3 regions of the Bacillus sp. SRL337 genome follow, and region 2 is predicted to be linked to each of the others. Evidence: riboswitches for the same ligand, from Rfam matches in the RefSeq annotation. Region 2 holds a riboswitch; each other region holds the start of a gene.
What was found. Region 2 has a riboswitch for cyclic di-GMP ahead of AC4E8A_RS20210 (hypothetical protein). Riboswitches for the same ligand answer to the same signal wherever they lie in the genome.
Positions count from the first base shown of each region.

Region 1: it holds a riboswitch for cyclic di-GMP, as region 2 does, so the genes downstream of both, AC4E8A_RS21560 (hypothetical protein) here and AC4E8A_RS20210 (hypothetical protein) in region 2, are expected to answer to the same signal.
Region 3: it holds a riboswitch for cyclic di-GMP, as region 2 does, so the genes downstream of both, AC4E8A_RS22055 (anti-repressor SinI family protein) here and AC4E8A_RS20210 (hypothetical protein) in region 2, are expected to answer to the same signal.

Region 1 covers NZ_OZ481793.1:4,296,007-4,301,101, forward strand. The annotation lists gene AC4E8A_RS21535 (hypothetical protein) at 1-604, shown strand, start outside; gene AC4E8A_RS21540 (FGGY-family carbohydrate kinase) at 1,289-1,606, opposite strand; gene AC4E8A_RS21545 (CoA transferase) at 1,943-2,419, opposite strand; gene AC4E8A_RS21550 (hypothetical protein) at 2,577-3,290, shown strand; gene AC4E8A_RS21555 (helix-turn-helix domain-containing protein) at 3,320-3,853, shown strand; cyclic di-GMP riboswitch class I at 3,971-4,056, shown strand; gene AC4E8A_RS21560 (hypothetical protein) at 4,158-4,376, shown strand; gene AC4E8A_RS21565 (PIN domain-containing protein) at 4,455-5,095, shown strand, end outside.
Region 2 covers NZ_OZ481793.1:4,002,573-4,007,667, reverse strand. The annotation lists gene fliS (flagellar export chaperone FliS) at 1-369, shown strand, start outside; gene fliT (flagellar protein FliT) at 369-716, shown strand; partial or broken gene AC4E8A_RS20215 (ISL3 family transposase) at 894-2,110, shown strand; gene AC4E8A_RS20210 (hypothetical protein) at 2,222-2,461, opposite strand; cyclic di-GMP riboswitch class I at 2,851-2,936, opposite strand; gene hpf (ribosome hibernation-promoting factor, HPF/YfiA family) at 3,608-4,183, shown strand; gene AC4E8A_RS20200 (DUF1028 domain-containing protein) at 4,303-5,095, shown strand, end outside.
Region 3 covers NZ_OZ481793.1:4,404,719-4,409,813, reverse strand. The annotation lists gene AC4E8A_RS22065 (hypothetical protein) at 1-222, shown strand, start outside; gene AC4E8A_RS22060 (helix-turn-helix domain-containing protein) at 255-575, opposite strand; cyclic di-GMP riboswitch class I at 1,176-1,271, shown strand; gene AC4E8A_RS22055 (anti-repressor SinI family protein) at 1,302-1,433, shown strand; gene AC4E8A_RS22050 (helix-turn-helix domain-containing protein) at 1,467-1,787, opposite strand; gene AC4E8A_RS22045 (YwpF family protein) at 1,878-2,318, opposite strand; gene AC4E8A_RS22040 (hypothetical protein) at 2,530-2,730, shown strand; gene AC4E8A_RS22035 (class D sortase) at 2,827-3,417, opposite strand; gene AC4E8A_RS22030 (TasA family protein) at 3,725-4,336, shown strand; gene tapA (amyloid fiber anchoring/assembly protein TapA) at 4,486-5,095, shown strand, end outside.

The DNA of each region.
Region 1 (5,095 bases), 290 kb from region 2:
TGAAGAAAATTGGGTAACATTTGAGTTAGTTAAAACAAATCCACAAGTCTTCTTATTCGAAAGAAGTCTCATTAAAATTGAATATGATTCCGGAGTTGTGCTCGAAAGAAAAGAATACAATGGGGAAGAATTCGTCTCCTACTTTAAGCTTATAGAATTAAAATTGAATGATGAACTACCCGATTTACTAATTGAAAAATCCATTCCTGAAGACTATGCGGATTTGCAAGTGGTCAAGTCTCAGCAGGAACAACCACAGCTCCACGAAGATCTATTCATTCAAGCGAAAGATAATGTAATGAAAAATAATGAAAAAATTCAAGATGTGAATTACACCGGTGAAGACGGCAGCCTGCACTTTATCCTTTATATGACGGTGGGAACGACCCCCACAGAAGGCAAGGAGGCAGGTCAAGAACTTTTCGAGCAATTCACAGAAATCACAAAGTCATACGAACCGCTTCAAGAAAGAAATACGACCATCTGGGCTGAAGGACAGTTTACATTTTCAATAAGAGTTGAAATCCCCGAAACCGCTTTTCTATTCGGAGAATTTAAAGACCCCCAAATTCATTGGGAACAGAAATCATATGGCGGATATTGATGGTATGCATCTTGTATTCTTGAATCTGCAAACGGGGATTTCACTCGGGTAGCAGCGAATAGACACTCTCTCAATCTTAACCCTTAGTGATCCACTGATTCTCAATTTTAGCTGCCAGGGCATCTATTGCATTCTTAATAGGTGCCCTTTTTGTGTTTAAGCCTGCCTTTTATGAATCTGATCCTGCCCAATATTGGAGCTGTCTTTATGGTTGTCGATGAGATAAAGTCTATCCAGTACCATAAACGAACTATCTATAATAGTGGGGAGATATGTGGTTTGGAACTTGATAAATTGCACCAATTTTTTTGAGAGCAGCCTGTTTTTTGGTCTATTCCTCGTTGGATTGCACCATTTTTTATGGGAGCGCCCGGATATTTGGTCTATTCCTCGATAGATTGCACCATTTTTTATGGGAGCGCCCGGATATTTGGTCTATTCCTCGATGGACCGCACCAATTTGTATGGGAGCGCCATGATATTTGGTCTATTCCTCGATGGATTACACTAAATCTTATTAGAGTGCCCGGTTTTTTGGTCTATTTCTTGTTAGGGAGTACACCAAATCTCACATCGTCAGGTGGCGCTTACCTATGCCTGCAGCAGACTTCCTTTCCTAATCAACTCTGAAACCCGACAAAAAAGAGGAGCAGCTGCCCCTCTGTCTTCCAATCACCCAAGATGCTATTCCCGGAAAGATTTAAGCCCTTCATTAAGGGACTTGGTATGTTGGTATACTTGTTTATAAAGAGTGTACAAGTCTTTATATTTCTTAACGTTTTCTTCGATAGGAGTATAAGTTTCTACGATTTTTGTAAAAGCTTGTGAACATTCTCTCAGTGTAGGATACCAGTCGGCTCCGACAGCAGCAAGCATAGCCGCCCCAAGTCCTGGACCTTGTTCACTTGCAAGCTTATGGACGTCTGCATTGAATATGTCTGCCTGGATTTGCAGCCATTCAGCGTTCTTGGCCCCACCGCCGATAGAAATAATGGAATTCATTGGGACAGGTCCCAACATCTCTCATATAAGATCGTATGCTTTAACTCAGGGATGGAAAGCCAAGTCCCGCTCCCCCAAACCACTACTAACTATAACAATTTCCGATGCTCCAGAGTATCTCCAGGACCTCTGCTAGCGAGGATATAAACCCACTTTCATCCTCATAATTCCTTTTAAATGAAAAAACAATCCTTACTTTATTACTTTCAGAAAAATCCTGTACTTATACTCTGGATAATTGTTCGTTATAAAAAAGATATGTTTTAATACTTACTCAGGGACAAGAATACTGTCACTCCTTCCCCAATTATATAATATTATCATTCCTTAATTCTTCTAATTCTGTATCAGTGAAATTAAGCATTCCTTTATAGATTTCATTATTATGCTGACCTTTTTATGACCAGATGACTTAACTTCTCCTGGTGTTTTTGAAAACTTAGCAAATACATTGGGCACATGTATTTCGCCTAGGTCTTCGTCTTCTAGATTAACTAATGATTGCCGGTATTTGAAATGCGGATCCTCAAATATTTGTTGCATATTATACATAGGGCCTTTAACTGCACCACAGCTATTAAATGGTTCTACTACTTCATTAAGCTCTCTTTCACGAATCCATTCGCCAATTATTTCATCGAGCTCCTGGGAGTGCTTCAGTCGGTTCTCATTATTCGTAAATCGGTCATCATGAATTAATTCTTCTCTGCCGATAGCTATAAACCTGCCACTAATCAAACGTTTGATTAATAAACCAAGAGATAGAACAATAGCGAAGTCTTCTTTGTTACAACACAAAACCCTTCCTTTCATGGCCCCCAAAACTTAAGTTTGACTTATGCAACAACCTTAACTTATTTACCCACTTCTTAGTACTTCCTGTGCAATTTTATAAAAATATTTCCTTTACTAGTGACATATTTTATTTGTTGGATTATAATGGTAATAATAAAAATAAGAGGTGATGTATATGTACTTATTCATTCTTAAAGGATTAATTGGGATTGGGCTGATTTTCTCAATGCTGTTTTTGTTTATCGTGTTTAGAGAAAAGCTGCTCTCTTCAAAATGGATGAAGAAAAGACGATTAAAGCAACTCATTAAGTACAAGAAAATTGATAAAATCCATTTCTTTGAAGAAGAACCGGCACCGGGATTTGAATTCCCTTTGTCGCTTAAGGAAGTTGAGGGATTTGTAGAAAAAGTTCAAAAAAATCGTCCAACTGCTGTGCAAGGAATAGCCTCTATCGGATTGAAAAATCGTCCGGAATCCCTTCGTTTAAGTATTTTTGGTGCCTATCATCGATATGAAACTCATCGTTCACCAGAAGGTTCCACTATTGATTTGTACCCTATGAAAACAGAAGGAGATTCTTACCGGCTATATCTTTATTCTGACGAAATCGATGAAGGGATGCCCATTGAAAATGATATGCATGACAGGCCTTATATTCTTTTTACGAAGGAACAAGCAAGACAAGAGTTGCTCCATACTTTGGGACATGAGCTCGGGCACAGTTTAATCTTCAATCTTGAAAAAAGACTGCACGATGATGGAATTGAAGACCTCTGTGATACCTGGGGAGTACAGTTTGGAGGTAATCCGATTACCTATGAGGAGTTAAAAAGTTGCAGTGTTTATAAAAGGGGAAGGGAAATAGGAACATTCGAGGAAGTGCTATAACCCAGAATCGATATGAGGAGGAATTTAGAATGTCAGCATCCTTTGTTATTTACATGAAGTTGCAGGAAAAAATGGAGGGCTATAAAAAATGGCCGGTAATGCTTTTTAACCTTCAGGCAAACAACTTTAATCAACTTACTTCCCTTGCCGAAGTGAAGGATTGGTTAAAGGAGAATAATAAAGTCTACTATCTTTCTGCTTTACAAGAGACCTCCTTCCAAACAATCCTTGCATCCCAGATCCTTACCATTATTGGGCCTGTTGGTATAGAGGATCGACAGTCCCTTCCCATTCACGACGTCTATACTTTAAAAGAAGCGGCAGCACGTTGGGGATTAAGTGACGGCAGTACCATTCGCAAAGCCATTGAAAGGAAAAAATTCCTCCTTCATGAAGTAAGAAAATCTGAATCGACCTGGCTCATTACTTCAGACGCAATGACAAGGGTATATGGGCCAGAAGACGAAGAATCTCTCCCTCGCCTTATTGTCAATCAGATTTATTATGATAAAGAAACAGGCATATTTCAGACCAGACGCACCTTACAAAAAAAGACAATATAATACAATGAAAATACAAATCAAAAATTTTTTTGTGAAAAATTATCTAAAATGAAAGGATTTATTTTCCACTTTATAGTACGATACTAATAGGTATTTACATCCAGTAACCAGTATTCATAAAAAAACAGGCAAACTTATCGAAAGGTAAGGACGCAAAACCACGAGTCTAAAATCATGAGGATTATGATAGTCGGGTTGCATCAATTTTACGAATTGTTAGTTGAAGCTGCCCTTCCATAAAAGAGGGCAGTTTTTTCATTACAAAAGGTAAGCACATTAAAATATGTAAGAGAGGAGGATACATATGGGCTTGATCTCACTATTATTCATTATTAGTATCGGATTGATTGCCTTTTCTTTCATTGCTGAAAGGGTCTTATCTTCGGCAAAGGCGTCCACCAATAATGTTTTTCCGCATATCGATAGCTGGACAGCCAGAATCGGTAAGCTGCGAGATAACCACCGTCAATTTTCGGATTTAAGTAGAATGTCCAAGAAAACGTACAGAGATGAATATAAGTAAGAATCATTTCTGAAATAATTGCAGAAAAACAGAAAACATTTTATCACTCACTAAAACAGAGAGCAAGGAGGAAAGGGTTTGCTATTATTCATTCTATATTTATATTTGTCTAAAAGCGGCGATGCGAGTGAGATTGCACTTATAATCTTGAGCTGCCTATTAGCATTGGGATTGTTCAATTCCGTAAGAATATCCCCTCATGTTGTCATTAACGGCAGATTAGCCACGCTTCTTAATTTTATTTTGCCAGGACTTGGCCAGGTGTATATGAAACAGGTGAAGCTTGGAAGCCTCTTGGCAGTCCTATTTATGGTTGGATTTGCATTTCATCAAAAATTCATTTACATATTCGGAACGGAGAACCCCATCCATCTCTACCTTACATTGGGACTGGCTCTTGCCCTCCAATATATATTGCTTCCTTCTGCTAAAGAAAAAGCAGCAGCCAAAAGGAATCATCAACTGGGAATGATGAAATACACAAGACTTAAACCTGTTATTGAGCGTGGCACCATTTTATGCTTGGATACAAACATATTACTTCATGAGCAGATGTTCCTCATTGCCCTGCACAGGGATAGTGATGCTCACATTTTTGTCAGCAAACAGGTATACCGCGAATTGGACGGCTTGAAAAAAAATAAGAAGCCTGATGTACGCAATCGAGCCCAATTGGCTTTTGACCTAATAGAATTGTTCCAAGGGGATAAGCGGCTGAC
Region 2 (5,095 bases):
AACTCAGTCACAACGGCTTCACCTGGGGAGTTAACGCTTATGCTTTATAACGGCTGCCTGAAAAATATCCAGCTTGCTAAAAAAGCGATATCCGATAAACAGGTGGAAGTGAAAAATGTCAATATCCAAAAAGCTCAAAATATCATCAGTGAACTGATGGTGACCCTTAATATGGATATTGCTGTATCTAAAAACATGATGGCTCTCTATGATTACCTTAATAGGAGATTAATAGAAGCCAATTTAAAGAATGATTCTGCTATTTTAAATGAAGTTGAAGAGTTTATTACAGAATTTCGGGATACATGGAAACAGGTCATTCAAACGAACCGACAGCAGCAATACGCTGGGTCAGGTGATAAAGCCTAATGTCTTCTGTTGAAGAATGTTATCTATTAACAAAGCAGTTGTTTCAAATACTGGGAACACAGACCGAGGAAGATCGTGATGCACGTATCTCTAAAGTGGAATCTCTATTAGAACAAAGAGAAATTGTCTTGGCAAGAGTGAAGGCACCATACACTCAACAAGAAGCAGAGATGGGCAGTCAAATTGTGAAGTGGAATCAAGTGATAGACCGTAAGATGGCAGACTTTCGGGATGCTATCAAGAAGGAAATGAATGGTACGGTTAAAAAGAAAGCCTCTGCGAAAAAATACTCCAATCCATACGATCATCTTCAAACGGATGGATTCTATTACGATAAAAAGAATTGAATGTTCAAAGGACCTCTAATCATAGGGGTTCTTTTTTGGGTAGGAAAAATTGAAAAAACGGTTCTATAATATTTGTTGGGGTTCTTACACAATTTGAACAAAAAAAATGCATGTAATCATCCAGTCTTTTATACTTGAGTTGTCGAGAAACAAGTATAGATTGGAGATTCGTGCATAATGAATTTTAACATAATTCTACCCGGTTTTGAAGAAGCAATGGTTACGAAAATGGAGGAAGTGGAAGCGAGACTTTGGATTTATACAGAGAAGCCGGTTACACCCCACAGTTGTCCGGTTTGTGCTACTTTCACTCATAAGATTCACGACTATCGTATACAAAAAATTAAGCATTTAAAGCTATTTGAAAGACACACACTAATCTTTTACAAAAGAGAAGATATGCTTGTCCTTGTGGAAAGAAGTTTGCGGAAAAGAACCCTTTTGTGAATAGATACCAACGGTTATCAGTGGAACTGAACCAGGCAGTTAAAATTCGTAGTATTAAAGGCAAGACGTTCAAGGAGACGGCAGAAGTGTATGGAACATCCCCTTCAACGGTCGCAAGGCGCTTTGATCAATTGGCCAAAGAGACAGTCAACGAAGAAGCGAAGGAATTGCCAAAAGTGATCACCATCGATGAATACAAAGGAGATACCAGAGAAGGCAAGTACCAGCTCATAATCGCGAATGGCATCACTAAAGAGCCCATTGATATCCTTCCGAATCGATACAAAAATACGATTAAGCACTATCTCCGAAAGTATGGAGCTCAAGTGGAAATCGTAATCATGGATATGAGTCAGTCTTTTAAAGCAGCTGTCACACAAGCCCTTGGGAAGCCTATTATTGTGGCGGATCGGTTTCACTTTGTTCGATATATCTATTGGGCACTTGATGGAGTGAGGAGAAGAGTTCAATCCAGCTGGCATGATTATGATCGAAAGAAATGCAAAAAGATGCGACATGTATTCTATAAAAAATCCTATAAGTTAACAGAGGACAATCAGTGGTATCTTCAACGTTATCTGGACATGTCCCCTGAATTAAAGCTGGCCTATGAATTGAAAGAACTGTTCTGTCACTGGTTCGATGAGGCGAAACAAAATGGAGAAGAGAACATCCACCAAACCAAAAATGACTTATATTCCTTTTACAAAGCCGTTGATGAGGCGGGCATCCCGGAGTTTCAAAAAGCAGCGCAAACATTAAAAAATTGGCAGGTTGAAATATTAAATAGCTTTACCTATAGCTATTCTAACGGCTTCTTGGAGGGAATTAACAACTTAACGAAAGTGATGAAACGAAACGCATTTGGATTTCGAAGCTTTACGCGTTTTCGAGCGAAAATACTATTAACACATACGTATAAAAGACTGGGTTCACATATTGGATAAGGGTGAAGCAAAATTCACTTCACCCCAACATTTGACGTTGAACCGAAAAAACACCCTGACCTAATGCAATTCGATTGGCACTAGGAGAGGGTGTTTCTATGTTTTTGAGTTTTAGTTTAACACCAAAGAGCCGCTAACCTGAAAAAAAGCCTTCGCCAGGTTCTCCAAGCATTCTTCGCGAAAGCTATCACTGCATATGAAACTATGAGCAATATCCTCTTTTAATGTTGAATACGAGAGCTCTAGCTTTTGGCTGGTCGTCATATAATTTAATTCTTCTTTCTCTATATAGATCTGTAATTCTCTTTCAAAATATTCCACAGAGCCAAATAAAACCGTCATGATAGACATTGGCATTCTTCCCTTCTTTTTTAATGAATTGAAAACTATAACCCATTACCATTCTTATTTGTTAGTATTTCATGAGAGACTTTCTATTAATTCAATTCTTTCTGCATTCTGAACAATTTTATAAAGTCCATTTCCATAATAGTCTTCAGGTGATTTTTGTCTCTTACACTTATAACAGACTTGCAGCTTGTCTCCGCAGCTTTCCTGTCTGTCTTCAACCTTTCATCTCACCTTGAAACCGGCTAAACATATTTATAGATACTTTATTTAATCAATTTTTTTTAGTAAATTCCATCCCCTCTTCTTGAAAAAAATAAAAGACCACCAAAAAGAAGGTGGATAAATGAATAGGAATGGAAAAGTGCTCCGCATTATTATCTACAAAACTTTTTGGCAGCCCGGCTATCTTAGTTTAGCTAACCTTAGACCCGTGGCTTTGCGTCCTTTCCTTTCGAAAAGTTTGCCTTTTTTCAATTTTGTCAATAGACTTTTAAAACTATTCTAATAATAAATCATAAAGACCTAGTTTTCAATAAATTCCAGAAAAAAATTACAAATTACTCCATTTTTCGCTAAAATATCTGATTTTAAAGTACTAAAGATTTGAATTCTATAAGAGTCCATCATTTACTATGAGCGTATGATATAGAAAATTCCATTCCATTTCAGGGATAATTGATTCTATTTTTTCCTTCCATACGACTATATGTGCTGGACATTTCAACTGCTTTTCCATTACCTCACAGTGCAAGCAGCAAGTCTTTTCTGATTGGAGATGGAATAGGGGGGACGAAACTTACTCGTCCCGGCCCAATATTGTTATGACTACAGGTGTTCTGCCCATAGTAAGGTTTTTTGAAAGTATCCCTTCCGGATATTGTAAATTATAGACGGTAGAAGTTCCTCTTTTCTTGATTTTGCACGGGTGTTCAGGTCCGAAAACTTCACATAATATTAAGCTATTACTAGTTTATTCGTTGAGGTGCATGAGAAAATAATAATAAGATATATTTCTCAAATCCCTTTCATATAAACATTCAACATAATATTCTAAAATTCGTCAAAATATTTAGAAAGATTAAGCAGGAATAATGAGGGGAATAGAGAAATATATAAACATAGCTTTATCTAAAAGGAGGAGTTTACATGTTGAACTACAACATTCGAGGCGAGAACATTGAGGTAACTCCAGCGATTCGAGAACACCTGGAGAATAAGGTTGGCAAGTTGGGTCGTTACTTCAATGAAACTCCTGATGCTGACGTAAATGTTAACTTAAAGGTATACCCTGATAAGAAAACTAAGGTCGAAGTGACAATCCCGATGCCGCATTTGGTTCTGCGCGCTGAGGAACGCCACGAAGATATGTACGCAGCCATCGACCTGATCGTAGATAAACTGGAGAGACAGATTCGTAAACACAAAACCAAAGTGAACCGCAAAATGCGTGAAAAGGGAAGTCCGAAAGAATTCTTCGCTGCTCAGGAAGGGTTGACTACATCTCAACTGAATGAAAAAGCGCAGGAAGATGAGACGGATGTTCCTAATGAAGTTGTAAGGACAAAGCAATTTAACCTGAAACCGATGGATAGTGAGGAAGCGATTCTGCAAATGGATCTTCTCGGCCATAATTTCTTCATCTTTACTGACGCTGAAACGAATGCAACGAATATCGTGTATAAGCGCAGAGACGGCAAATACGGGTTAATCGAAACCACATAATTGATAGCATCAGCATCCTGCAGATTCTGCAGGATGTTTTTACGTTTAAAAAAAGGACATTTCCTTCGAGTGGCGAATAAAATCAATTAAAGATAAATTTTGTCGGGAGGAATCACAACATGACATTTAGTATTGTCGGATTTGATCCAAAGGAAAAAGAGTGGGGAATAGCTGTACAATCCAAGTTTATCGGAGTCGGTGCCGTTGTTCCGTTTGCCCGTGCCGGAGCGGGGGCAGTGGCGACACAGTCTTACGCCAACACAGCGTACGGACCGCAGGCTCTTCAATTGATGGAAGAAGGGAAAACAGCCGAAGAAGCGTTGGAAATTATCATGCAGGATGACCCTGAGCGTCATCTCCGCCAGGTCGGGCTGATTGATGCACAGGGAAATGCGGCAACATATACAGGAGAAGGCTGTTATGATTGGGCTGGCGGCATGACCGGTGAACATTTTGCTGCGCAGGGAAATATCCTTGTTGATCAGCGTACAGTGGAGGCAATGGCTGAGACGTTTACCTCAACAGAAGGAACCTTGGCAGAAAGGCTCCTGAAAGCACTTGATGCCGGACAGGAAGCGGGAGGCGATTCCAGAGGAAAGCAGTCTGCTGCCATTTATGTTGTAAAAGAAAAAGGTGGTTACGGCGGTTTCAATGACCGATTGATTGATTTGAGGGTCGATGACCATCCTGATCCGATTAAAGAGTTAATCCGAATTTTTAACCTGCATCAGCTCTATTTTGCAGTTTCCAACCCGGACAAAGTGGTGCCAGTGGCTGGCTCTACCCAAGAAGAACTGGAGGCAGAGCTGGAGCGCCATGGTTATATGAAAGAGGATAAGAGTGTCAGCCAGGCGTTAAGGGATTACCTTCATACCGAAAACTTTGAAATGAGAGAACAGGAGGGACATATTG
Region 3 (5,095 bases), 400 kb from region 2:
TACAAACAGTTGTCTATTGAGCAAAAGAATAATCCACAGTTACATGAAGATCTTGCAAAGAAGATAAATGAAATTATAGAAAAGATTTTCTCTGAACAGCCAACGGGTGACCAGGTTAAGGAAATAGAGTCACTTCAAAAAGAGTTGAACACCAACTATGAATATACCTGTAAAGCGGAAGCAAGGTATGTTCTAGCTATTCTTAAAACCAAGATCAACTGAAGAACTTGAAACAAGATGTTTCAAGTTCTTTATTATTCTGCTTTTCTTTTTAACCCCATTAAGGTTGTAAAATGTATGAATTCATCCTTGGTCAAACCCTGACTTATTGCCCCTTTCACCAACTGAATCCACTCATCCGTAATTGATACATCATCTGCCTCCTCCAAAATAATCGTATCTAGAGATACACCAAGAGCATTAGCTACTTTTTCTAAAACATTAATTGATGGATTTTTTTGTAATCCCCTCTCAATAGAACTGATATAAGACTTTGAAATCTCTGCTTTTTGACCTAATTCATTAATAGTGAGCCCCTTTTTCTCTCTAATAAACTTGATTCTCTCACCAACCATAGTCTGAACCCCTTCTCCAAATCGTTTATTATTCATTATAAAGAACATTTGATTTTTATGGAAATTAGCATTTTTAAGAAACAGTTAGCATACAATAGTAAACTAACGAAAATTGTTCTTTATTAAGAACTTTTGAATAGTTTTAGCATTTTAGAGAAGTGAGGATATTCTTGTATAGTAAGTAAAAAGGACTATAGCGAACGAAAGAGGTGTAATTATGTTTAAGAAAAACTGCCAGCGTTGCAGCCGCCCCTCATACAGTTCTACAGAAACAGGGCAGTGGATTTGCCCATCATGCGGAAAGGACCTCACTGCATCTCCTTTCTTTCATGCATCCAGCTTCATTCAAATTAACCAGAAGATTGTCCCATTAGAGGAAAAGCTGAAGGCATATCGCAAGACTTTTCCACTAAGAAACATGCTTATTCGACACAAAAACACTATCTGAAGAGTATAATTAACAGAATATTACTACAAAAGAGAAGTAAATGTAAAAATTTATAGGAAAAAAGGTAGAAAAGGCAGCAGGATTTTACAAAATATAGGTTTTGATAAATAGTATAATGGATATAGTTAAGGAACTGGTTAGCCAATGAGATAGTCAGACAAAGGCAAACTCATTGAAAAATGAGGACGCAAAGCCACAGATCTAAGGGAAGAGATTGGGTGTTTTACTATGATGGCTGGGCTGCCTGAAATACTGAGTGTATTTTAGGAGGAGAGAAAGTGGTTGAAAAAGAACTGGATCTAGAATGGATTACCTTGATTAAAGAAGCAATGGCAGTAGGGGTCACCAAAGATGAAATCCTAGAATACCTACATACAAATAGAGAAGAAAGAAAAGTACTTATAAAATAATCAAAGCGATTCCCGTCATAAGGGAATCGCTTTTTACTTTTGGTTTAGTTTCCATTTATTAAATTCAATGAACTCCCGAAACTGTTCTTTGCTGATGCCGGACTCCATGGCTTGTTCTACAATGCTTACCCAGTCCGAATCAATATGCTTATCTTCAATCGTATCATATAGTAAAGAATCAACAGGTACATTCAACGCACCAGAGATCTTTTCCAGGAACTGCACCGACGGATTCTTTTGCAGGTTTCTTTCAATTGAACTCAAGTAAGACTTGGCAACCCCAGCCTTATCCGCAAGTTCAGTCATGGACATTTTTCTCTCTTGTCTAAGCTTCTTCACTCGTTCCCCGATCATTACCGTTCACATCCTGTACGTATAATCATCCTCATAATAGTGACATTATACCACAAAAAAACGTGAGCTTTGTCACATTTCGTCTAAAAGTTACTTTGACGCCTTCGAAGTAGCAGCCAGTCTAGGCTTGGAACGCATTTTATCCCTGAATTCCTGTACAAGCCCTGCTCCTTCAAACCCTTTCTCTACTAAATCATCAAGCAGAAGTTCAGCATATTCATTGCGCATCTTCTTCAACTTTCCTTCAAAAAGAACGCTCAGATGGAAATCCATCGTTTTGATGCAGCTGATTCTCGTCATAAAGGCAGCGGGATCATTTTCAGGAAGGGAAATCACAACCTGTACCTCAATATCATTTTCGCTCTGCTGGGCATCCCGGAAGAAATCATAATAATCCTTCTTCATGCAGCCCTCAATCAGCCAGCTCCCTTTCCCATCTTCTTTATTGATAATCAAACCGTCCACAATTTCAATGTCTTTCAGCTCATCGTTTTCAACAACTTGAAGAGTGATTACTTTAAAGGTTTTCATGAACGATCCTCCATCTCATAGTTTGTACAAATTATAACATATAAGAAGATTCGAAACATAATGCGTTACTTCCAAATATAATCACGAAAATAATTGTATTGTCCAAGTTGTAGATGATGATTTCCGCTACAGGGACACGACTCCGCGGGGCGGGCGTTGACTAAAAAGCGCAAGCGGCCGTTCAGCGACTTACAGATTGGAGGTCTCACGCATGAGATTAAGGAATCACGATGAACATGGCGAATCGATGATGACTTATCGCAAGGAGGGTGATCGAAATCTGCTAGTCGCTGGCCGCTGGAGCTGGATTGGCCTGCTCGGCTGCGCCTGCGGGGTCTCATCTGTCCCGCTAGTCCCGCAGGAGGTCGAGCCCCTTCCGCTCCAATCAACTAGGTTATTTTTAATAAGATAGACGGATGAAGATCGCGAAGTCGGTTTCTACTGTAGGTGACCATATACCCTTATGTTTTGTTTCATTCCTTTATAAATTCATATGAAAATCGGCCAATCAGTCAATTCGTTTGGCATTAATGATATAACGTTCCACAGTACTTGATAAATATTCAAAAGGATAGCAGGTGGAAAGGGTCAATATTTCATCCGGTGATGTGGGCTGGACAACAGACATGTCGTCTTCTTTTACAACGAACATTTCATATATCTCGTATGTAAAAGTTCCATTGCTCATTTCAACCTTTAATTGGTCTCCTTTTTGAAGATCGCCCATTTTTTTAAAAACCGTATCACGATGACCGGCAAGGAAGATACGGTCCTGCTGGTTCGGCAGCTTGGTTGAAGAATAATGTCCGACCCCTTTTTCCAGCTCGTCTTCATCTGTTCCTTCTATAATCGGGAGTTCTCTATTTAGGGCCGGGATTTGGAGGATGCCGACTACATCTCCTTTTTCGAAGGAATAGGTAGTGGATGACTCATGTTCTTTATTGGATGCCTTTTTTGGTTTAACTTGAGCTTTGGCTTCCTGCAGGGCTTTGTCCTGGTGCTGTTTTTGTGTAAAAATCTGGTAGCCGGCATAGCCGGTTAAACTTATTCCGATAACTAGTAAAGCAATACTAAGGTATTTGATCAGGTTATTGAACATGGAAATGCTCCTTTAGTAAATATCTTACTTTTATTTTTACATAAAAGTGGTTAATTTGGAATTTGTATTTTTGATAGCTGGTTTGTTCTTAATAGTAAACAATAAGTTCATTATAATTTACTAAATAGTGAGAAAATGAGAGGTATTTCCAGAAAATACATGTTTTATGTTCGTTTTAGCGAAAAAACGGCGGATTTTCCGGTTTTGCAAACTGGTAAATATGTCATATACTCACATTGTAAGTTCGTTAGAGAGAACAAAAAGTCGCTGAAACGAACGAAAACAAAACACTAGGAGGAATTATAAAATGGGTATTAAGCAAAAATTAGGTTTGGGAGTAGCATCAGCAGCACTAGGTTTGTCATTAGTTGGTGGAGGTACATATGCGTACTTTAATGATGTTGAAGTGAATAACAGTACATTTGCTGCTGGAACTTTGGATATCAATGTAAAAGGTAATGATAAAGATAACGCTATTATTGATGTTTCCAACCTAAAACCTGGAGATACAATGGAAAGAAAGTTCAAACTAAATAACACAGGATCTTTAAATGTATCAAAAGTTCTTTTGACTACGAAATATTCCGTGACAGATGCAAAGGGAGATAACGAGGGTGCTGATCTTGGTGACCACATCAAAGTTATTTTCCTGAAAAATAACGATAAGCTTGGTACTGAAATAATTAAACAAACAACACTTTCAAAACTGAAACAGTATGATACCGTCGACACAGATTACGACCTATTGGCATGGCTTGGATATGGGGAAGAGGATGGTTTGAGAGCAGGGACCTCGGATGACCTTACTGTGAAGTTTGAATTTGTTGATAATAAACAAGATCAAAATGTATTTCAAGGTGACTCCTTAAAATTAGAATGGACATTCGATGCTAAGCAAACAGCTGGAGAAAGAAGATAAATTCAGCTTCTTAATAGGGAGGGTAAGCATCATGCTTACCTTTCCTCTAATTTATTTTATGTCGTGTAGATTGAATGAATTTTAATTAGACGAGATAAAATAAATGTTCATTTTCTATCATATATTGATGGAAATGGGGAGGGCTTTTATTGAGGTACTTAAGAATAAAAAAATATGCAAAGCGAAACCAGAAGCTAATATTATGGGGGAAAGTTTTGCTGACTTGCTACATATTAATTTTTACCCTATCATACTTGAACTCCAACACCACCGCTTATTTCAGCGACTCTAATGCAGATAACTTTATAATCCAAGCCGGGACTTGGTTTGATAAAAGTGATCTTAGGTTTGTAAAAAATAATACAGAAAATTTAAAAGTATGTCCTCCAACAGATATTAGTGCAGAAATAAAGAATCTTGGCTTTACGATGACTGGGCCTGCAAAATATGAAGTGTATTACATGGAAGAGGGTAACCCGAAAACCAAAGGCCGAAAAATTGGGGATGGAGAAATTGAGCCAATCAAGGAAAAGGAAACTATTACGCTCTCTTTTCCTACAGAGTTAGAGGGCTCCTTCATGTTTAGAGTCTATCAGAGGGATGGATATGAAGGGAAGAATGAAGTCATCTGGAGCCACAAAATCATGGTGAAGTGTCATGATAAAAATGAAAACGATAAGAAGGAACCTAAAGAGAAACAGAAAGTTGAAACAGAAAGCAAGGATGGAAGTCAAGGACAGCCAGCCAAAGATCCAGCAG